DNA from 2 places in the Serratia plymuthica genome. Region 2 is predicted to be linked to the other one. Evidence: predicted binding sites of a transcription regulator. Region 2 holds the regulator's gene; the other holds the start of a gene.
The links. The regulator LexA, encoded in region 2, represses DNA repair genes until DNA is damaged. The targets are predictions, from matches to a motif close to TNCTGTATGTACATACAGNA.

Region 1 (10,816 bases), 2.6 Mb from region 2:
ATGCGTTGGCATTGCAGGCCAACAGCGCCGTGGCGCTGAGCTACGAGGAAGTGAATCCTTATGTGTTTGCCGAACCGACTTCGCCGCACATTGTCAGTGCCGACGAAGGGCGGCCAATCGAGCTGGCCCAGCTTTCCGCCGGTCTGCGCCACCTGGAGCAAAGGGCCGACTGGTTGTTGGTCGAGGGGGCCGGCGGTTGGTTTACGCCGCTTTCCGGGCAGCATACCTTCGCCGACTGGGTACAGCGGGAACAACTGCCGGTGATCTTGGTGGTGGGCATCAAACTGGGCTGCATTAACCATGCCGTGCTGACCGCGCAGGCGATCCAGCAGGCGGGGTTGCAGCTTGCCGGGTGGATTGCCAACGACGTTACCGCACCGGGCCGCCGTCATCAGGAATATTTGGCTACGCTGCGCCGTATGCTGCCTGCGCCAATGCTGGGGGAGATCCCGCATCTGCCGCAACCTGAACGGCAGGCGCTGGGAACGTACCTGGATTTGAGCGCTTTATCCCACTGATCGTCGAGTCGTCCGTCCACGGCATTTGCCGTGGACGGGGATCATGTGACTTGTCGTTTTCACATGGCAGTAACACAGGCATTATCGAAGTACAGAACGCCATTTTTCGCTAAAGCATACAAATTGAAAGACAGGATGACGTGGGTTGCCCAAACCGGCACTTTTCGTCTGTTGCTGTTGAAACGGTACTCTTTGAACTGAGCATAATCATTGGCGTTTAGGGTGCCATCCCAGGCGGCGGCATCAGATTTGGCGATGATCGACACGCCATTGCTTTCTGTTTCCTGAATGCAGACATAACGAAGCGTGGCAAATAAATTGCCGGACCCGCCATTCAGCGTTTTCAGAGTAAAGCAGGCCCCCAACTGTTCATATTGCGATACCGGAACAACCACCCTCAGACCGGCGTTGGTATTGGTATTGCCCAGTTTGGTCACTTTTAACGCATTGCTGCCGTTAACGCCCGCACCGGTTTCAATGGCAAGGGTAATGGCATCCGAGGTAAAAGGATCGCTGACGTTACCGCCGGAAACCTCCCAACCTAAGGGTTTGGTGCTGAATGCGAAACTGCCGTCCTTGATTTTATTATTATTCGCGGTAGTTAAAGTTTGAAGGCCTTTACCCCCGCCGCCGCCATCGAGCCGGCTGTTATTAATCACAAAGTCGCCAGTGCCGCCGAAATAACGCCCTGTCGCGGTTCTTACACCGTAAAATTTAACGTTTTCGACGATAATTCCACTGCTGCCCGCTTCGGCAAAAAAACAGTAATCTTTGGTCAGAGGGCCTTCCAGCGTAATAATCTCACCTCCCTGAATAAGCAATGAAGCATTTTGGTTGGCGCTACAACGGAAGGGGAAATCGGTGAGTGGGCTATTTTCATTATTGAACTCGATATGGCAACCGTGCAGTTCGACGCTCCCTGCTTGCACATTCACGATAGCGCCAGCGTAATCTATTGATGTACCGAAGAAACGAAAAGCGCCATTCGGGTTCTGGTTGCCGATGGCCAGCCCTTGCGAGTTACCGAGCGTGCCGCCAAAGAAGTTGATCCCTTCACCAAAATTTTTAGCACCGGATTCAGCAGTGGGCATGTGCACGCACTCATGGCAGCGGATGATCTCGCAGGCATAGTGATGCCCAATATAGGCGTTGGTGCCAAAATACATGCCGTAATAAAAACCGGAGACATATACATTACTAACGGAGAAATTTCCCAGCAGGCTTTCTGGTGAATCAAATAAAATCCCGTCAATAAAGTTGTATTCGGGTTTTTCTTCATCGGCTACAGTAGTCGGTGTGGGTTGTTTCTTTGCACCGATCCCTTTGACGGTAAAGTTTCTTAAGATTGGCGCTGGTCGAATTGGGACACCATTATCCAACGCGAGGGCGGTCGTGTAGCAACGCATAAAATAATTGTGATCGTCTTCAGTGCCACTCGGAATATTAGCGGTTATATTTACGCCGTTGCCGTCGATATAAACGAAACCCACGTCGATATCGGTCTTGGGCGCTACCCATACCTCAAAGGGGGCAGTGAATTTGACGATTGCCGGTCGTTTTAATGTGTCTTTAATGAAGGTTTGCGCTTTGATCAGCTCATCGCGTGACTTGACGTAAATGCCCCCGATATCGAGACGTTCTTTCAGGGTCCAGGTCTTCGTGTTCAGGTCGCTATATTGAATAAATGCTGCGTCGTTATCGGCCATTGTCCACTCCTCAGTAAGGTCAATCGGTATGAAAGCCCATTGAGTATGGAAGGCGCACAGACTCGTTCACAGCAATGCAGGCTCTGTCCTGGCTGGTACAACTCAGGAGCAGAGAAAGGGGATCAACCGGCGCGAACGAGAGCAGGGGCGCAATACTCCGCGCCCCGCCAGTTACACTGCCAGATAGGCATTGATCAACTCCTCGTCCAACTGCTCCAGCGTGCCGTTCGCCACGCTGCGGCCCTGATCCATCAGGCAAAAGCGATCCGCCACGCGGCGTACAAACGGCAATTTGTGTTCCACCAGCAGGATCGTCATGCCCAGCTCGCGGTTCAGCTTGCGGATCGCGTTGCCGATATCGGCGGCGATCGAAGGTTGTACCCCGCTGGTAGGTTCATCAAGGATCAGCAACTCCGGCTCCAGCACCAGCGCCCGGCCAATCGCCAGTTGCTGCTGCTCGCCATCGCACAAATCACCGGCCCGGCGGCTGCGCATTTCTCGCAGGTTGGGGAACAGGCTGTAAATGAGCGGCGGAATGCGCCGGGTTTTGTCCCGGCCGGCCATCAGCGCCACCTGCAGGTTCTCTTCCACGCTGAGCTGCGAGAATATTTGCCTCCCTTGCGGCACGTAGCTGATGCCCAGCGCCGCCCGGTTTTCCATCGGCTGTTGCAGCAGATTCTGCGGAGGTTCATCCGCCAACTGCCAGGTCATACTGCCGCTGACGACCGGCAAATGCCCCATAATGCAGTTGACCAACGTGGTTTTGCCCACGCCGTTGCGACCGATAAGCACCGTGCACTGGCCGCGCGGCAACTCCAGGTTAATATCCCACAGGGTATGATTTTGCCCGTAGAACTGGTTCACTGACCTTAAACTCAACATCCGGCACTCTCCTCAAAGACCCGTATTCCACTCGTGGATGTGCGCCCTGATGGGCGCAGGCGTAACGCGTTCTCTGTTAAAGACCGCACTGATTTCACCGGGCGGCATTTGTGCAGGAACGGCAATCAAACGTCTACTTCCCTGCGTTATCCACTCCTTACTGCTCGAACCGCCTTAGCGGTTTCTTTCCCGAGTGTCTTAATGTCCAGAATAAAATGCTGCATGGCTACCTTTAACGAGGTAGTTCAGGTTCAGGAAAAACAAACGATTTACAGGTAAAAATGGCCGTTAATGGCGGTTTATCAGCGCTCTCTCGCCTTTATCTCGACATTGCCAGTTATTTAGCCCCATGCCGACGCCGAGCGAGGAGCAGGTAATCCTGCCGTGCCTGCACGGATATTTCACCCGGTCGCACTTTTGTCGTTAAACGTTATTGCAACTCTCAGGCCAACTTTTTCAATCCGGAAAAAAAGGGGAATGTTATTGCCATGTTAACCATTTGGCAGGCATGAGCTGGCCTCGCGGCCTGGATGAAAATAAGGTGGAAAGTTAACGCGGACGATTTTTGCACTGTTGCAGTGCTGTGAGGAAAAGCGATGGTGCAAACTATTTTACCGGTTGCGGCAAGATGCAGCGCATGAGCGCGATAATGGGATAAATGTGTTTTTGGCAATGGGGATTTTTAGCACTAATCGGCATAAACAAAGCGATATTTTTGTGAAAAAATAACTAAAAAAGCCGTTTCGGCGAGGTGAAACGCCAAAAAGCGTTCTTTCTGCAACTCCCGTCACGGGCGGGGCGGTGGGAGTTATCCACTATTCCTGTGGATAACCTTGTGCATTAGATTTAGAAAAGCGGTTTAAAGCGAGAGCGGGCGCGGGTTTTGTTCGCGTTGACCGCATTCTCATCTTTTTATTAATTGTGTTTTATATCAATAAATTAACTAAAATCAAGACGCCGATGTATTGATGCGGTTCCTATGTATGATTTTTCACCGCAGTGCTATCAATAAGTTAATTTTTGACGGATTTTGGGGATAAATCAGTTATTGACAATAAAAATGTCACGCGGCTGTAACCCTGTCGGTGCATCCGCGCCCCGCCGATGCGCATCAGGGGGCGCTTTGCTATTGCGCGTCGGCGCGGGGGCCAACAGCGGGATGCATTATCTTGAGCAACGAATCGCTTGAAGCTGGTTTTATATCCAGTATCATAGGCACTGGCGAAAATCGCCGGGGCTTTCCATAATTAGGGGCCATTCGTCGAGCATCCGCTCCATGGCCGCCTGAGCGCGCGCATCTCCACAGGGTAGCCGAGTCAATGAGTAAAATTTTCAAACTGCATTCCGATTTCAAACCGGCCGGCGATCAGCCGGAAGCCATTCGCAAGCTGGAAGAGGGCCTGGAAGACGGTCTGGCGCATCAAACGCTGCTGGGCGTTACCGGTTCGGGCAAGACATTTACCGTCGCCAACGTCATCGCCGATCTAAACCGGCCGACCATGGTGCTGGCGCCAAACAAGACGCTGGCGGCGCAGCTGTATGGCGAGATGAAAGAGTTCTTCCCCGAGAATGCGGTTGAGTATTTTGTCTCGTACTACGACTACTACCAGCCGGAAGCCTATGTCCCCAGCTCCGACACCTTTATTGAAAAAGACTCCGCGGTGAACGAGCACATCGAACAAATGCGCCTTTCAGCCACCAAAGCGCTGCTGGAACGCCGCGACGTCGTGGTGGTGGCATCGGTGTCGGCCATCTACGGCCTGGGCGATCCGGAGCTGTATCTGAAGATGATGCTGCACCTGACCAAGGGCATGATCATCGATCAACGTTCGATCCTGCGGCGTTTGACGGAGCTGCAATATTCCCGCAACGATCAGGCTTTCCAGCGCGCCACCTTCCGCGTGCGCGGCGAGGTGATCGACATCTTCCCGGCAGAGTCGGACGAGCTGGCGTTGCGCATCGAGCTGTTTGATGAAGAAGTCGAGCGGCTTTCGCTGTTCGATCCCTTGACCGGCCAGATCGAGCAGGTGGTACAGCGTTTTACCATTTACCCGAAGTCGCACTACGTGACGCCGCGCGAGCGGATCCTGCAGGCGATGGAAGAGATCAAGGTGGATCTGGCCGAGCGACGCAAGGTGCTGCTGGCCAACAACAAGCTGCTGGAAGAACAGCGTCTGACGCAGCGTACCCAGTTTGATTTGGAGATGATGAACGAACTGGGTTACTGCTCCGGCATCGAAAACTACTCGCGCTATCTGTCCGGGCGCAGCGAGGGTGAGCCGCCACCGACGCTGTTTGACTATCTGCCGGCGGATGGCCTGCTGGTGGTCGATGAATCGCACGTCACCATTCCGCAAATCGGCGGCATGTACAAAGGTGACCGTTCGCGCAAGGAAACGCTGGTGGAATACGGTTTCCGCCTGCCGTCGGCGCTGGATAACCGCCCGATGCGTTTTGAAGAGTTCGAAGCGCTGGCGCCGCAGACAATCTACGTGTCCGCCACGCCGGGCAAATATGAGCTGGAGAAATCCGGCGGCGACATTGTCGATCAGGTCGTACGGCCTACCGGGCTGCTGGATCCGATAGTGGAAGTACGGCCGGTCACCACCCAGGTGGACGACCTGCTTTCCGAGATCCGCAAGCGGGTGGCGGTCAAGGAACGCGTGTTGGTCACTACTCTGACCAAGCGCATGGCGGAAGATCTGACCGAATATCTGGAAGAGCACGGCGAGCGCGTGCGCTATCTGCACTCGGACATCGATACCGTGGAACGCGTCGAAATCATTCGTGACCTGCGCCTGGGCGAGTTTGACGTGCTGGTGGGCATCAACCTGTTGCGCGAGGGGCTGGACATGCCTGAGGTGTCGCTGGTGGCGATTCTGGACGCAGACAAGGAAGGCTTCCTGCGCTCCGAACGTTCTCTGATCCAAACCATCGGCCGTGCGGCGCGTAACCTCAACGGCAAGGCGATCCTCTACGGCGACAGAATTACCGACTCGATGGCCAGGGCGATTGGCGAGACCGAACGCCGCCGCGCCAAACAGCAGGCGTTCAACGAAGAAAACGGCATCGTGCCTAAAGGCCTGAACAAGAAAGTGTCCGATATCCTGCAGCTCGGCCAACCGGGCAACCGCAGCAAGGGCCGAGGGAAGGGCAAGGCCGCAGAAAGCGCCGCCCAGTATCAGCACCTGACGCCAAAAGCGCTGGATCAGAAAATCCGCGAGCTGGAAGCGCAGATGTATACCCACGCGCAGAATCTGGAGTTCGAGCTGGCTGCCGGTTTGCGTGACGAAATCCATCAGCTGCGCGAGCAGTTTATCGCCATCTCGTGAGTCGTTAAGACAGCGGATGTTGTTCAGGTTTATCCCCAATGGATTTCAAGCTGCAGCCGACAATGCTGCAGTTTGAAAGACGAAGGGGATAAATTTCTTGTCGCCTGCGCCAAAGCTGATTATGGTGTGCGGCCAATTGACTAACGCGAGCCAAAGACCATGACCGAACACCAGTCCAAAGACCCGTTGCACGGCGTCACTCTGGAACAACTTTTAACTAAGCTGGTGGAGAGCTATGGCTGGTCAGGGCTGGCCGAACGCATTCGCATCAACTGTTTCAGCAGCGATCCCAGCATCAAGTCCAGCCTGAAGTTTTTGCGCCGCACGCCGTGGGCGCGCAAGCAGGTGGAAGATCTCTATATCGATATGGTCAACAGCGCCGCCAGCGACAACCCGTGGCTGCGCGGGCGCGATTAACCGGCCGCGATTAAATCAGGCGCGAGTACCCAATTCTATCAGCGCCTGATCCAGCGCCTGGCGCAGCAGTTGACGATCGTGGCGGTAAGGAATATCTGCGGCTTCCAGCGGTTGCTGAATCACTACCCGATCTTGCACCGCTCCGGTATCCGCCGCCGGGCCGACAATCAGCGCATCAATCATCTTGCGGCCAATCCGCTCTTCCATCAGCTCCAACTTATCCTTCAGCGACAATGCCGCCGCCGCGACGCTCAGTTCGCGCCCCAGATTGCCGATGTAGATCATATTGGCGCTGCTGCGACGCAGAGCCTGGGTAAGATCGTCGAGCAATAACAGCGGCATCAGGCTGGTGAGAAAACTGCCCGGCCCAATCAGGATCACGTCGGCCTGCGCAATGGCATCCAGCGCTTCACGCGTGGCGTGGACGTGCGGTGACAGCATCAGCTCCTGCGGCATATGGGTAAGCTGGTCGATGTTTACCTCACCGTAAACCTGGTGGCCTTCGTGATCGTGCGCCATCAGATCCACCGGCTGCTCGGACATCGGGATCAGCGCCGCATCTACTTTCAGCAGGCTGCGCACCAGATTGATCGCTTCCAGCGGGCGCACGCTGAGGTGATCCAACGCTTTCAACATCAGATTGCCGAGATTGTGCCCTGACAGCTCGCCGTTGCCGCTGAAGCGGTATTCGAACATCGCGGAGGCGACGCTCGGTTCGGTGATCAGTTGATTGAGACAGTTGCGGGTATCGCCCCAGGCAATGCCGCCTTCCGAGCGGCGGATGCGACCGGTGGAACCGCCATTATCGGTGGTGGTAACAATGCCGGTTAAACGGGAGCCTAAAGACGACAGGGAAGACATCACGCGACCAAGACCGTGGCCGCCACCTAATGCCACCACCCGATCGAGATCGGCCAGGGTACGATTACGCATAAATTTCCTTACAAAGGGGCTGAACTGCCCGCATAAAATAGCGGATCTGGCGTAAAAACGCGAAAAAGAGTGTGATATGCGTGATTCCGGTCAATTCGTCTGCGTAAAGGACGTTTATCATGGTTTACCAGATTTGGAAGCGCGTAAAAACGCTGTATACACAATTATATAGCGAAATTGCGGGTTGGCTATCGCGTTTATTTAGCGCTAGTATTCTGGTGAAAACCACGGTTTCGTTCCGGCTATTCAAGCAGCGGGAACTGAGACCAAAACTCCTAGCCTCTGGGCCTACGTTGTTCCTGCGAACAATATGGCGCTTGGGCCGTGGCGAAGTCAGCCACCAGGGTGCAGAGTGGAAACGCTTGCATCTCCCGACTTTGGAAAGGTGTTATGGTGCCGCAACTCATTGATGCTTATGAGCGTAAGTTCTATTACTTGCGCCTGTCGATCACCGACGTGTGCAACTTCCGTTGCACCTACTGCTTGCCTGACGGTTACCAGCCTAAAGGCAGCCCGAAAACCTTCCTGTCGCTGGATGAAATCCGGCGCGTCAGCCGCGCATTCGCCGAACTGGGTACTGAAAAGGTCCGCCTTACCGGCGGTGAACCTTCGCTGCGCCGCGATTTTACCGAGATCATCGCCGCCGTGCGTGAAAACCCGGCCATCCGTACCCTAGCGGTCACCACCAACGGTTACCGCCTGGCGCGCGACGTTGCCCAGTGGCGCGACGCCGGCCTGACGGCGATCAATGTCAGCGTCGACAGTCTGGACGCCCGCCAGTTTCACGCCATTACCGGCCAGGACAAGTTCCGCCAGGTGATGGACGGCATCGATGCCGCGTTTGCCGCCGGGTTCGACAAGGTCAAGGTCAATGCGGTGCTGATGCGTGACGTCAATCATCAGCAACTGGGCGCATTCCTGCACTGGATCAAAGACCGCCCGATCCAACTGCGTTTTATCGAACTGATGGAAACCGGTGAGGGTGGCGAGCTGTTTCGCCGGCACCACGTGTCCGGCGAAGTGATTCGTTTGCAACTGGAGCGGCAGGGCTGGCAACGGCAACCGCGCGGCCGCAGCGACGGCCCGGCGCAGGTGTTCAGCCACCCCGATTACCAGGGTGAAGTGGGGTTGATCATGCCGTACGAAAAAGATTTCTGCGCCAGTTGCAACCGGCTGCGGGTTTCCGCTATCGGCAATCTGCACCTGTGCCTGTTCGGCGAGCAGGGCATCACGCTGCGCGATCTGCTGGCGGACGACGGCCAGCTCGAGGCATTGAAGCAACGTATCCAGGGCGGATTGCTGAGCAAAAAACAGACCCATTTCCTGCATCAAAACAACACCGGCATTACCCAGAACCTGTCGTTTATCGGCGGCTGACACCCTGCGTATTTCAACGCGCAGCGTTGTCGGTTGCACGCGGTCACCCCTGATGACGGCCGGGAATCTATTGGGTATCCAACGAAGAGGAGCATCGTTAACAATGAGCCATGCCAGCAGTGAATTCATTCCGGCGCACATCGCCATTCTGACCGTCTCGGACAGCCGCGGCGAAGAGGAAGACACCTCAGGCCAGTATCTGCAGGAAGCGGCGCAGGAGGCGGGCCATCGGGTGGTGGATCGCGCCATCGTCAAAGACGATAAATACCAGATCCGCGCGCGGGTTTCCGCGTGGATTGCCGATGAAGGCGTGCAGGCGGTGCTGATCACCGGCGGTACCGGTTTTACTGCCCGCGACAACACCCCGGAAGCGCTGCTGCCGCTGTTTGACCGCGAGGTCGAAGGGTTCGGCGAGCTGTTCCGCATGGTGTCCTACGAAGAAATCGGCACCGCCACTATCCAGTCGCGCGCGCTGGCCGGCATCGCCAACCGGACGGTGATTTTCGCCATGCCGGGTTCGACCCGCGCCTGCCGCACCGCCTGGGAGCGCATTATTGAAGAGCAGTTGGACGCGCGCCACCGCCCGTGCAACTTCCAGCCTCATCTGAAGAGATAAGATCCATGACGCAGCTAACCCATATTAACGCCGCGGGCGAAGCCCATATGGTCGACGTGTCCGCCAAGGCGGAGACGGTGCGCGAAGCCCGTGCCGAGGCCTTTGTCGAGATGCTGCCCACCACGCTGGCGATGATCCTCGGCGGTAGCCACCATAAGGGCGATGTATTCGCCACGGCGCGTATCGCCGGCATTCAGGCGGCGAAACGCACCTGGGAACTGATCCCGCTGTGCCACCCGTTGATGCTGAGCAAGGTTGAAGTGCAGTTGGAGGCGCAACCGGAACACAGCCGGGTGCGCATCGAAACCTGCTGCCGGCTGACCGGCAAGACCGGCGTCGAAATGGAAGCGCTGACCGCCGCCTCGGTAGCCGCGTTGACCATTTACGACATGTGCAAAGCGGTGCAGAAAGATATGGTGATCGGCCCGGTGCGGCTGCTGGCGAAAAGCGGCGGCAAGTCCGGTGATTTTAAGGTGGACCTATGATTAACATTCTGTTTTTTGCGCAGGTGCGCGAACTGGTGGGCACCGGCGATTTGTCGATGCCGGCGGACTATCCCACGGTAGAGGCGCTGCGCAAGGCGCTGTGCGCACGCGGCGAGCGCTGGGCGTTGGCGCTGGAATCCGGCAGGCTGCTGACGGCGGTCAATCAGTCGCTGGTGGCGGCAGAGCACCCGCTGCGCGCCGGCGATGAAGTCGCTTTCTTTCCGCCGGTAACCGGAGGTTAACAGTGGAAAATACCCGTATCCGCGTTGGCGCCGCGCCCTTCAGCGTCGGCGATGAGTATCAGTGGCTGGCGCAGTGCGATGACGACGGTGCCGTCGTGACCTTCACCGGCAAGGTGCGCAACCATAATCTGGGCGATAACGTCAGTGCGCTGACGCTGGAGCACTACCCGGGCATGACCGAAAAAGCGCTGGCGGAGATCGTCGAAGAAGCGCGCGGCCGCTGGCCGTTGCAACGGGCGACGGTGATCCACCGCGTGGGCGAGCTGTTTCCCGGCGAGGAGATTGTGTTCGTCGGCGTGACCAGCGCG
Region 2 (10,816 bases):
CGCGTAAGTTTTGTTGGTTGGTTTTTTTCCTGCCATGAAGCGTATTCTTTATCCGGTTGCGAATGGAGAATCCTGACGCGAGAGTATACGTGATTTTTATCTGTGATTCCCGCGGCATAACCGATGCAAAAAAGGTATCAATCCGCGCCCGGCTAAACTGGATCGTCAATACTAAAACGCGTAGGGTGAAATCAGACACCCCAATGAGGTAATGAAATGGCAAAGCGCATTCAGTTCTCCGCCACCGGCGGCCCGGAAGTGTTGCAATACGTTGATTTTACACCTACAGATCCAGCCTCCGGTGAGGTCCAGGTTGAGAATAAGGCGATCGGCATCAACTACATCGATACCTATATTCGCAGCGGTCTCTACCCGCCCGCCAGTCTGCCAAGCGGGCTGGGCACCGAAGCGGCCGGCGTGGTGATCAAGGTGGGCGCCGGCGTCAGCGCGGTCAAACCTGGCGACCGCGTGGTTTACGCTCAGTCGTCACTCGGCGCCTACAGCGACATTCACAATGTTTCGGTGGATAAAGTGGCAATACTGCCGCATAACCTGAGCTTTGAGCAGGGCGCCGCCTCGTTCCTGAAAGGGCTGACGGTACATTATCTGCTGCGCCAAACCCACGAAGTGCAGCCGGGCGAAGTGTTTCTGTTCCATGCCGCCGCAGGCGGCGTCGGGTTGATTGCCTGCCAGTGGGCCAAGGCGCTCGGCGCGAAGCTGATCGGCAGCGTCGGCTCCGACGAAAAAGCCGAACTGGCTAAACGCGCCGGTGCCTGGGCGACCATCAATTACCATAAAGAAGATATCGCCCAGCGCGTGGCTGAACTGACGCAGGGCGAAAAAGTCGGCGTGGTGTACGATTCGGTGGGTCAAAGTACCTGGCAGGCTTCACTCAATAGCCTCAAACGCCGTGGGCTGATGGTCAGCTTCGGCAACGCCTCCGGCCCGGTAACCGGCGTCGATCTGGCGCTGCTGAACCAGAAAGGTTCGTTGTACGTCACCCGCCCTTCGCTTAACGGCTATGTCACTAACCGCGACGAGTTGCAATTCGCCAGCAATGAACTGTTCTCGTTGATCGGCAGCGGCGCCATCAAGGTCGACGTAAAAGAAGAGCAAAAGTTTGCGCTGGCCGATGCGCAGCGTGCGCATGAAGTGCTGGAAAGCCGCAACACCAGCGGTTCAAGCCTGCTGATCCCCTGAGCCCCCAGGCAAAAGAAAAGGGCTCCGTAAGGAGCCCTTTCTATGTACTGCATTTGTAGGGGTAGAGCAGAGTCCGCCAGAGACAGGGGGTTGCTTCAGCAACGCTCGTATTGGGTATTATTGTCTCTTGCGGTGATGAAATAGGTCGCATCGCTGCATCGACAAGTATCCTACCAGCCCCTAAATGCAAAAAACACGCTTAATGTGCCGCATTCGCATTTAAAACGCCAAGGTGTGATCGCCGCCCCATTCACGATACATTCGTTACGCAAATTTCAGCGTGACTGTCTGATTACTCGACAAAAAATCAGTAACGGCGTATTTGCGGCTTCTGCATCGAACGGTATATCCAGACGCCCACCACGGCCAAAATCAACCAGGGCAGCAGCTTTATCACCATCGCAAACAGGCCGCCCAGCAGCATAAATGCCGCCGCGACCAGTAACGCGGCGAACACGCCCAGCAGCGAAATTCCGGTCACCATCAGCATCACTACAAAGCCAACGAGAAAGAAGAGTTCTAACATGATTGCTCCTTCGCAAAAAAATCTCTGCAGGAGTATTACAAGATGCATGCCAGAACGGTGGAAAAGATAAGCAATTGAAATATAAAAAAAGGCAAACAGCGGAGCGCTGAATGCCTGATGAAAAGGACTAACTGTTAGTCAAATTCTTTGCGTATTACGCCACTTCGGTACGCGGCAGACGAACCAGATCCAGCGCAGCTTCCACCACGCGCGCATCGGCACCCGGTTTGTGGGCGTTCTCGCTCAAATGGCGACGCCACTGGCGCGCACCCGGCACGCCCTGGAACAGGCCGAGGATATGGCGGGTGATATGCCCCAAATAGGTGCCGTTCGACAGCTCGCGTTCAATATACGGATACAGCGACTCGATAATCGCCACGCTGTCCATGACCTCGCTCTGGCGGCCAAACAGCTCGCTGTCGACCCGCGCCAAAATGCCCGGATTCTGATAAGCCTCGCGCCCCATCATTACGCCATCCAGATGCTCCAGATGCTGCTTGGCTTCTTCCAGCGTTTTCACACCGCCGTTAATGGCGAGAGTCAGCTGCGGAAAATCCCGTTTCAGTTGGTACACACGCGGATAGTCCAGCGGCGGCACCTCACGGTTTTCTTTCGGGCTGAGGCCGGACAACCAGGCCTTGCGCGCATGGATAGTAAACATGTCGCACTCGCCGCGCCCGGCGACGGTGGCGATAAAATCGCACAGAAATTCGTAGCTGTCCTGGTCGTCGATGCCGATGCGGGTCTTGACCGTCACCGGGATCGACACCACGTCGCGCATCGCCTTGATGCAGTCGGCGACCAGCGTCGCCTGCCCCATCAGACAGGCGCCGAACATACCGTTCTGCACGCGATCGGACGGGCAACCGACGTTGAGGTTAATCTCGTCGTAGCCGCGCTGCTCGGCCAGTTTGGCACAGTGCGCCAGCGCAGCCGGATCGCTGCCGCCCAGTTGCAACGCCACCGGATGTTCTTCTTCGCTGTAGGCCAGATAGTCGCCCTTGCCGTGAATAATCGCGCCTGTGGTCACCATTTCGGTGTAAAGCAGCGTTTCTTTGGTCAGCAGGCGATGGAAGTAACGGCAATGACGGTCGGTCCAGTCGAGCATCGGCGCGATGGAGAAACGATTGGCGGCATATTTTGAGGCGTGGTTGTCTGTCGTCATGCTGAGTTACTGGCTACCTGATTCTGTCTGGGATTCAACGAACGGCGTACTGCCGCAAACGGCTATTATAACGACAATCGGCGGCGTTGGGAAAACCGCCGTGCCATCAGGCCAAAAAGAAAAAGAAAAACGAATAAAAACGCCGCTTCAGGTGTTCTCTCACCAAGGGGACAATTCGTCTCCCTTCCAATGAGGAAAAAACCATGAACAGTTTCGTTAAACGCCTGTTGCTGCCCGTGATTGCCGGCTCTCTGCTGTTTTCCGGCGCGGCCATGGCAATGGGGGGAGACGGCAGCGGCCAAACCACGCCGACCTGCCCGAAAGGCCAGATATACGACACGAAAACCAAGACCTGCATGGTGGATAAAAGCAGCATGATCGGCGACAACGATCGGGCGAACTATGCCTATGCGCTGGCAAAAAGCGGCCGCTATCAGGATGCTCTCGACGTGCTGAACACCCTGAAAAACCCCAACACCGCCGTCGCGTTGAACTACCGGGGTTACGCCACCCGCAAGCTCGGGCGCACGGATGAAGGGATAAGCTACTATTTAAAATCAGTGGCGCTCGACCCCAACTACCCGAAAGTCCGCGAATATCTGGGCGAGGCCTATATGGTGAAAGGCCGTCCGGACCTGGCGAAAGAACAACTCACGGTGATCCAGTCACTGTGCGGCACCGGTTGCGAAGAGTACCGCGACCTGGCGGCGGCCATAGATCACCATCCCGAATCATAAGGCAGCAAGGCCCGGAGGCGAGCATCAGCAACGACGCAATCCGCAACGAAATCGGCCAGTATCTTTCCCGCCTGTGGCGCTATGGTTTAGTGCTCTCCCACCGGCGGGATATCGCCGACGATTTGGTTCAAGCCACCTGTGTGCGGGCGCTGGAGCGCGCCGCACAGTTTACTCTGGGCTCGCGCATGGATCGCTGGCTGTTTTCGATTCTGCATTCCATTTGGCTGAACGAAGTCCGTGCCCGGCATATCCGTCAGGGGCAGGGTTTTGTCGACCCCGACGATCTGGCCGGCGAGGAAAACGGCGAAGATACGATATGGGCCAATGAGGTGATGCAGCGGGTCAATCGCTTGCCGGAGGCGCAGCGCAATACGCTATTTCTGGTGTATGTGGAGGAGCTTTCTTATCGGGAAGCGGCCGAGGTGCTCGGCGTCCCCATCGGCACCATCATGAGCCGCCTGGCAGCGGCACGTCTACGGCTTGCGAACGACAGCGTGCTGCAACCCCATATCCCGCAGTCAAAAGGAGAACGATCATGAGCTCATACTATACTGCGGATGAACTGCTGGTCGCCTATCTGGATAATCAACTGGATCCCCAGCAACGTCGCAGCCTGGAACAGCGCCTGGTCGACGAACCGGCATTGGCCGACCGTTTGTCGCTGCTGGAGCGCAGCAATCTGCCGTTCAAACAGGCGTTTGCCCCTTTACTGGATGAGGCCCCGGCGCAACGGCTCCAGGCCAGATGGCCACTTGCCGCTCCTGCCCCGCAACGCGGCGTCAGCCGCCGTGCCCTGATTGCCGCTGCCGTCGGTTTTCTGGCGCTGGGTGTCGCGGGCGATCGCGCCTGGCTGCAGGCGAATCAGCCAGAAGACAACTGGCGCGGCCTGGTGGCCCAGTACATGGCGCTCTATACCCCGGAAACGCTGGCGGGCTTCGACAGTTCCCCAGCGCTACTCGCCAGCCAGTTGCAGCATACCGGTGAACGGCTGAACATTGCCCTCCCCGCTCCCAAACTGGCATTGAACGGCGCAGAGCTGAAAAATGCCCGCGTGCTGGCTTACGACGATCGTCGCATTGCTCAGTTGACCTGGCTGGACGCACAATTTGGCCCACTGGCGCTGTGCATCATTCAGCAACCGGGCAAGCCGGAGGCCGCACAAAGCGAACGGCGCCAGGGGATGAATGTGGTGTATTGGGCCGATGGCAGCCACAGCTTTATGCTGATTGGCCATAATCCGGCGGCGGAAATGACCATGCTGGCGGGGCGCCTGCAACGCTCACTTTCCGTCTGAGAGAAAATGGGCGTTGCTCACCGCGCAGGCGTCGGTATAGAGGCTGATTTTCCTCTTTTTTCAGGCGCGCAAACGCTGCCCCTGCCCCCCGTCACATCCTTATCAGCGGAAAAGGGTGCGACTCTCGGCGATTACGCTTAATCATGGTAAAATCGGTTTTTTTACGTACCGGGATATTTGCCATGAACTCAAGCACCCAGGAAAAACTGCTGGCGCAGGCTGAACAACTCTGCCAGCAGCGCAATGTGCGGCTGACGCCGCAGCGGCTGGAAGTGTTACGCCTGATGGCACAACAACCCGGTGCCATCAGCGCTTATGACCTGCTGGATCTGCTGCGCGTGGCTGAACCGCAGGCTAAACCGCCAACGGTCTACCGCGCGCTGGATTTTCTTTTGGAACAAGGATTCATTCATCGGGTGGAGTCGGCCAACAGCTATGTGTTGTGCCATCACTTCGAACAACCGATGCATACTTCCGCGCTGTTTATCTGCGATCGCTGTGCTCAGGTAACGGAACGCACCACCGAAGGGGTCGAGGAAACGCTGCAAAAGCTGGCGAAAGAGTCGGGTTTTGTGCTGCGCCACAGCGTGGTGGAAGCGCATGGCCTGTGTTCAGACTGTGTTGAGGTAGAGGCCTGCGACAGCAAGCATGATTGCGGCGAGCACGATCACAGTATCGCCATCAAGAAGAAATAAATGACGCGGGGTGGGTCAGGCACTTCCCTGTACCTGTGGCCGTGGCGTTAAGGGGATGAAAAACGCCAGGCCGGCTACGGTCGCTTACGGCCACCGTCCGCTGTGGCCCTGCTCGCTACCAGCGATACTTGTTGTGGTCTTCCCAGGATTTAACTTCTTTCTCGGCCGCCTCTTTCTGGTAGCCATAACGTTCCTGGATTTTACCGACAAGCTGTTCGCGTTTCCCTTCAATGACCGTCAAATCGTCATCGGTCAGCTTGCCCCATTGTTCCTTCACTTTTCCTTTAAACTGTTTCCAGTTACCGTCGGCTTGATCTTTGTTCATAGTCTCTCCGTTAACCTGTGCTAAATCAGTTTGACACTGTGCTGACAGGGCGTCTAACCCAGCAATTTTTATGGTCTATTACCGCTAACCAAAGGGATGCCACCCCCCATTAATTTAGCCAGCAACATGATTAAGTGTAGACGCAGATAACGAAAAAATAATAAAAACCAGAATAAAAATCCATTAACAAACATTTAAACAGAAAAATACGCCAACAAACAAAGCACTACCCGAATGGAGCGGCGCTTCGAAATATGTAAGCAAATACAAATAAAAACATAAGATAAATTACTTAATAGTCGGTAAGGCTCACTGGCTTATCACAGCGTAAACCAGGTGCCGTGCAGCCGGTGACGGTGCCAGAACCAGCCCAGCGCAATGCCCCGCAGCGACAGAAACACCGCCAGCGCCAGCCATAATCCGTGGTTGCCTAATACAGGGACGGTAAACAACGTCAGGCCGAAACCGACGGCCGCCACCGCCATGCTGTTGCGCATTTCTGCGCCGCGGGTAGCGCCAATAAACATGCCATCCAGCAGATAGCACCACACTCCCACCAACGGCAGCACCACCTGCCACGGCAGATAATGGCTCGCCAGCGTACGCAGTTCCGGTAAAGAGGTTAGCGCTGCCACGATATGCTGCCCGGCAAAGGCATACACCACCCCAAAAGCCAACGCCACCAGACAAGCCTGGCGACATGCCGCGCGCCACACCTTGTGCAGTTGGCTGTCGTCGCGGGCGCCATAGGCATGACCGGAATGCGCCTCTACCGCGTAGGCAAAACCGTCGAGCGCGTAGGCAGTGAAAGTCAGTAAATTCATCAGCACTGCGTTTACCGCCACCACGTCGCCGCCGAGCCGGGCGCCGAAGATGGTCAGCGAAGCAAAACACAATTGCAGCAACAATGAACGCAACATAATGTCGCGATTCAGCGCCAACAGGCGCCGCAGATTACCGCGCCAGGCCTGGCGCAGCATCGGCGCTGAAATACCGCGTACGCGCATCACCCGCCAGGCAAGCCATAGCCCCAGCAACAACGTGGCATATTCAGAGATGGCGGTGGCTATCGCCGCCCCCTGCACGTTCCAGCCCAACCCCACCACCAGCCAGATATCCAGTAAGATATTCAGCAGATTGCCGATAATCAGCAAGATCACCGGCGCACGCACGTATTGCACCCCAAGCAGCCAGCCCAGAATCACCATATTGGCCAGCGCTGCCGGCGCGCTTAACCAGCGGATCTCGAGGAAAAGCCGCGCCTGCTCCAGCACCGCGCCATCGCCGCCCACGATCTGCAACGCCATGCCGATCAACGGATGCCGCAGCAGCACAATCGCCAGCCCGGCCAATACCGCCATCAGCAGCGGCTGCATAAAAGCGCGCGCCAGTGCCGGCGGATCCTGCGCACCGAGCGCCTGCGCCGCCAGCCCGGTAGTGCTCATGCGCAGGAACAGCAGCAGCATAAACAGGAAGCTGGTAGCCATGGCGCCAATCGCAACGCCGCCCAGATAGGTAGAACTGTCCAGGTGGCCAATCACCGCCGTATCCACCAACCCCAGCAGCGGGACGGTAATATTGGAAAAGATCATGGGCAACGCAAGGCGCCATAGGGCTTTATCAGTATCGCTGGTGAAGGCAGAAAGCAGGCGCATAGTGAAATGTTCCCGTGGATACCCTTCATCTTTCAAGGTGCAGATGTGTTGGCTACGCGCGATCACCCCGGTCACTTACTTGAGTAAGCTCCTGCGGATTCTCTCGCTGGACGCCTTCCCGCGCCTTGAAATCTATTGGGTATTACATTGAAATCAGAAATGATATCGCCCCAGAGCTGGGGCGATTTAAATCAGGGGACGACGTTCAGGCGGGTGGGTTAAATCCAGTCGCCATTGCGGATCACGCCGACCGCCAAGCCTTCAATGGTGAAATTCTGCTGACGCAGATCGACCACGATAGGCTGGAATTCGCTGTTTTCCGGCAGCAGTTCAACCACATTGCCGTGCTTTTTCAGACGTTTGACCGTCACTTCGTCTTCAATACGCGCCACAACCACCTGGCCGTTACGCACGTCCTGGGTTTTATGCACCGCCAGCAGATCGCCGTCGAGAATGCCGATATCACGCATCGACATGCCGTTGACCCGCAGCAGGAAATCCGCGCTCGGTTTGAACAGGGAAGGATCCACCTTATAGTGCCCTTCGATATGCTGCTGCGCCAGCAGCGGTTCACCGGCGGCCACGCGGCCAATGAGCGGCAAACCTTCTTCATCTTCCATCAACAGGCGAATACCGCGTGAAGCGCCGGAGACGATCTCGATCACGCCCTTGCGCGCCAGCGCTTTCAGATGTTCTTCTGCAGCATTTGGCGAACGGAACCCCAGACGCATGGCGATCTCGGCGCGCGTTGGCGGCATGCCAGTTGACGAAATATGATCGCGAATCAGATCATAGACTTCTTGTTGTCTGGTAGTTAATGCTTTCATTCCGCCCCCTGTTTGTTTATACAGTCTTGCTGTGAGTATATACAGGTAAGCGCGGCTTGGGAACCGAAGAATGAATAAAAATCAGGGATTAGCGTCCCCGCCGCAATGAAGCATTCCACTCAGACAAAGTGCTGCCACAGTACAGAACCCCAGACAAACAGCGCCAGTACGATCGTCAGCGTTACCGCCGCCGACCCCATATCTTTCGCGCGGCCGGAAAGCTCGTGGTGTTCCGTACCCACCCTGTCGACAATGGCTTCAATCGCGCTGTTCAGCATCTCGACGATCACGACCAACAGTACCGATCCGATCAGTAAAATGCGCGCTATCGCACCCACATCCAGCCAGATCGCCAGTATGATAGCCAGCACGGTCGCCACCAGTTCCTGGCGGAAGGCGGCTTCGTGCTGCCAGGCAGCAGAAAAGCCTTTGTATGAGTAGCCGGCGGCTTTAATAATACGGGTCAGGCCGGTTGCTTGGTTTGCCATGTTTTTTAGTGCCTTTCACAGAGGTAAGTCATAATTATAGAGCTTGGGTCAGGAAACTCTCCCGGCTCCCGGTTTTCCAACACCACAGATCTGCTACCCGGTTTCTGGTATGCTTGCGGCGCATTGCTAACAAGAGGCTTCACGTTGTTATGTCAGGTTGGCGTAAAATTTATTATAAATTATTGAATTTACCACTCAAATTGTTGGTAAGAAGTAAGGTTATCCCTTCAGATCCGGTCACGGAGTTAGGGTTGGATCCCACACGACCGATTTTGTATGTTTTACCTTATAATTCCAAGGCGGATTTGCTGACGCTGCGCACCCAGTGCCTGGCGCAGGATTTGCCCGATCCCCTCAATCCGCTGGAGATAGACGGCACCGTACTGCCAAGCCACGTGTTTATCCACGACGGCCCGCGCGTATTCCGCTACTACACGCCGAAAGAAGAATCGGTAAAACTGTTTCACGACTATCTGGATCTGCACCGCAGCAATCCGGATCTCGATATTCAGATGCTGCCGGTTTCGGTGATGTTCGGCCGTTCTCCGGGCCGCGAAGGTCACGGCACGCCGCATCTGCGCTTGCTGAACGGCGTTCAGAAATTCTTCGCCGTGCTGTGGCTGGGCCGCGACAGCTTCGTGCGTTTCTCCAACACCGTTTCACTGCGCCGAATGGCGACCGAACACGGCACGGACAAAATTATCGCGCAGAAACTGGCGCGCGTGGCGCGCATGCATTTCTCGCGTCAACGTCTGGCCGCCGTCGGCCCGAGCCTGCCGGCCCGCCAGGATCTGTTCAATAAGCTGCTGGCCTCCAAAGCGATCGAAAAAGCGGTCGAAGACGAAGCGCGCAGCAAGAAAATTTCCCACGAAAAGGCCCAGCAGAACGCCATTGCGCTGATGGAAGAGATCGCCGCCGACTTCTCGTACGAGACGGTGCGTCTTTCCGATCGCGTGCTGAGCTGGACCTGGAACCGGCTGTATCAGGGCATCAACGTCACCAATGCCGAGCGCGTGCGCCAGTTGGCGCAGGACGGCCACGAGATCGTGTATGTGCCGTGCCACCGCAGCCATATGGACTACCTGCTGCTGTCCTACGTGCTGTATCACCAGGGCCTGGTGCCGCCGCACATCGCCGCCGGCATCAACCTCAACTTCTGGCCGGCCGGGCCGATCTTCCGTCGCCTGGGCGCGTTCTTTATTCGCCGCACCTTCAAAGGCAACAAACTGTACTCGACGGTGTTCCGCGAATACCTCGGCGAGCTGTTTACCCGCGGCTACTCGGTGGAATACTTCGTCGAAGGCGGCCGTTCCCGTACCGGGCGCCTGCTGGAACCGAAGACCGGCACCCTGTCGATGACCATTCAGGCCATGCTGCGCGGCGGTACTCGCCCTATCACGCTGGTGCCGATCTACATCGGTTACGAACACGTGATGGAGGTAGGTACCTACGCCAAAGAACTGCGCGGGGCGACCAAGGAAAAAGAGAGCCTGTTGCAGATGCTGCGCGGCCTGCGCAAACTGCGTAATCTCGGCCAGGGTTACGTCAACTTCGGCGATCCGCTGCCGTTGACCGCCTATCTGAACCAGCATGTGCCGCAGTGGCGCGAATCGATTGACCCGATCGAAGCCCAACGTCCAAGCTGGCTGACGCCAACGGTCAACGACCTGGCGGCCAAGATTATGGTGCGCATCAACAACGCGGCCGCCGCCAATGCCATGAACCTGTGTTCCACGGCGCTGCTGGCCTCACGCCAGCGCTCGCTGACCCGCGAGCAGTTGCTTGAGCAGTTGGAGTGTTATCTGCAACTGATGCGCAACGTGCCTTACGCCGGCGACGTCACCGTGCCGACCCAGACGCCGGACGAGCTGCTGGATCACGCGCTGAACATGAACAAGTTCGAG

Region 1: uvrB (excinuclease ABC subunit UvrB) is a predicted target of LexA. The motif match lies at 4,296-4,315, and genes of this name have one in related genera.

Annotation. Positions count from the first base shown of each region.
Region 1 is NZ_CP068771.1:1,108,171-1,118,986, forward strand. Features, by position in the region: gene bioD (dethiobiotin synthase) at 1-518, shown strand, start outside; gene JK621_RS05265 (hypothetical protein) at 578-2,224, opposite strand; gene JK621_RS05270 (ATP-binding cassette domain-containing protein) at 2,396-3,106, opposite strand; gene uvrB (excinuclease ABC subunit UvrB) at 4,426-6,438, shown strand; gene JK621_RS05280 (VF530 family DNA-binding protein) at 6,598-6,855, shown strand; gene yvcK (uridine diphosphate-N-acetylglucosamine-binding protein YvcK) at 6,871-7,788, opposite strand; molybdenum cofactor riboswitch at 8,049-8,192, shown strand; gene moaA (GTP 3',8-cyclase MoaA) at 8,179-9,165, shown strand; gene moaB (molybdenum cofactor biosynthesis protein B) at 9,269-9,781, shown strand; gene moaC (cyclic pyranopterin monophosphate synthase MoaC) at 9,787-10,266, shown strand; gene moaD (molybdopterin synthase sulfur carrier subunit) at 10,263-10,508, shown strand; gene moaE (molybdopterin synthase catalytic subunit MoaE) at 10,511-10,816, shown strand, end outside.
Region 2 is NZ_CP068771.1:3,972,010-3,982,825, reverse strand. Features, by position in the region: gene dnaB (replicative DNA helicase) at 1-36, opposite strand, end outside; gene JK621_RS18590 (quinone oxidoreductase) at 217-1,200, shown strand; gene pspG (envelope stress response protein PspG) at 1,508-1,726, opposite strand; gene dusA (tRNA dihydrouridine(20/20a) synthase DusA) at 1,881-2,891, opposite strand; gene JK621_RS18575 (tetratricopeptide repeat protein) at 3,095-3,628, shown strand; gene JK621_RS18570 (RNA polymerase sigma factor) at 3,679-4,167, shown strand; gene JK621_RS18565 (anti-sigma factor family protein) at 4,164-4,922, shown strand; gene zur (zinc uptake transcriptional repressor Zur) at 5,105-5,617, shown strand; gene JK621_RS18555 (CsbD family protein) at 5,733-5,942, opposite strand; gene dinF (MATE family efflux transporter DinF) at 6,263-7,597, opposite strand; gene lexA (transcriptional repressor LexA) at 7,816-8,424, opposite strand; gene JK621_RS18540 (diacylglycerol kinase) at 8,544-8,912, opposite strand; gene plsB (glycerol-3-phosphate 1-O-acyltransferase PlsB) at 9,062-10,816, shown strand, end outside.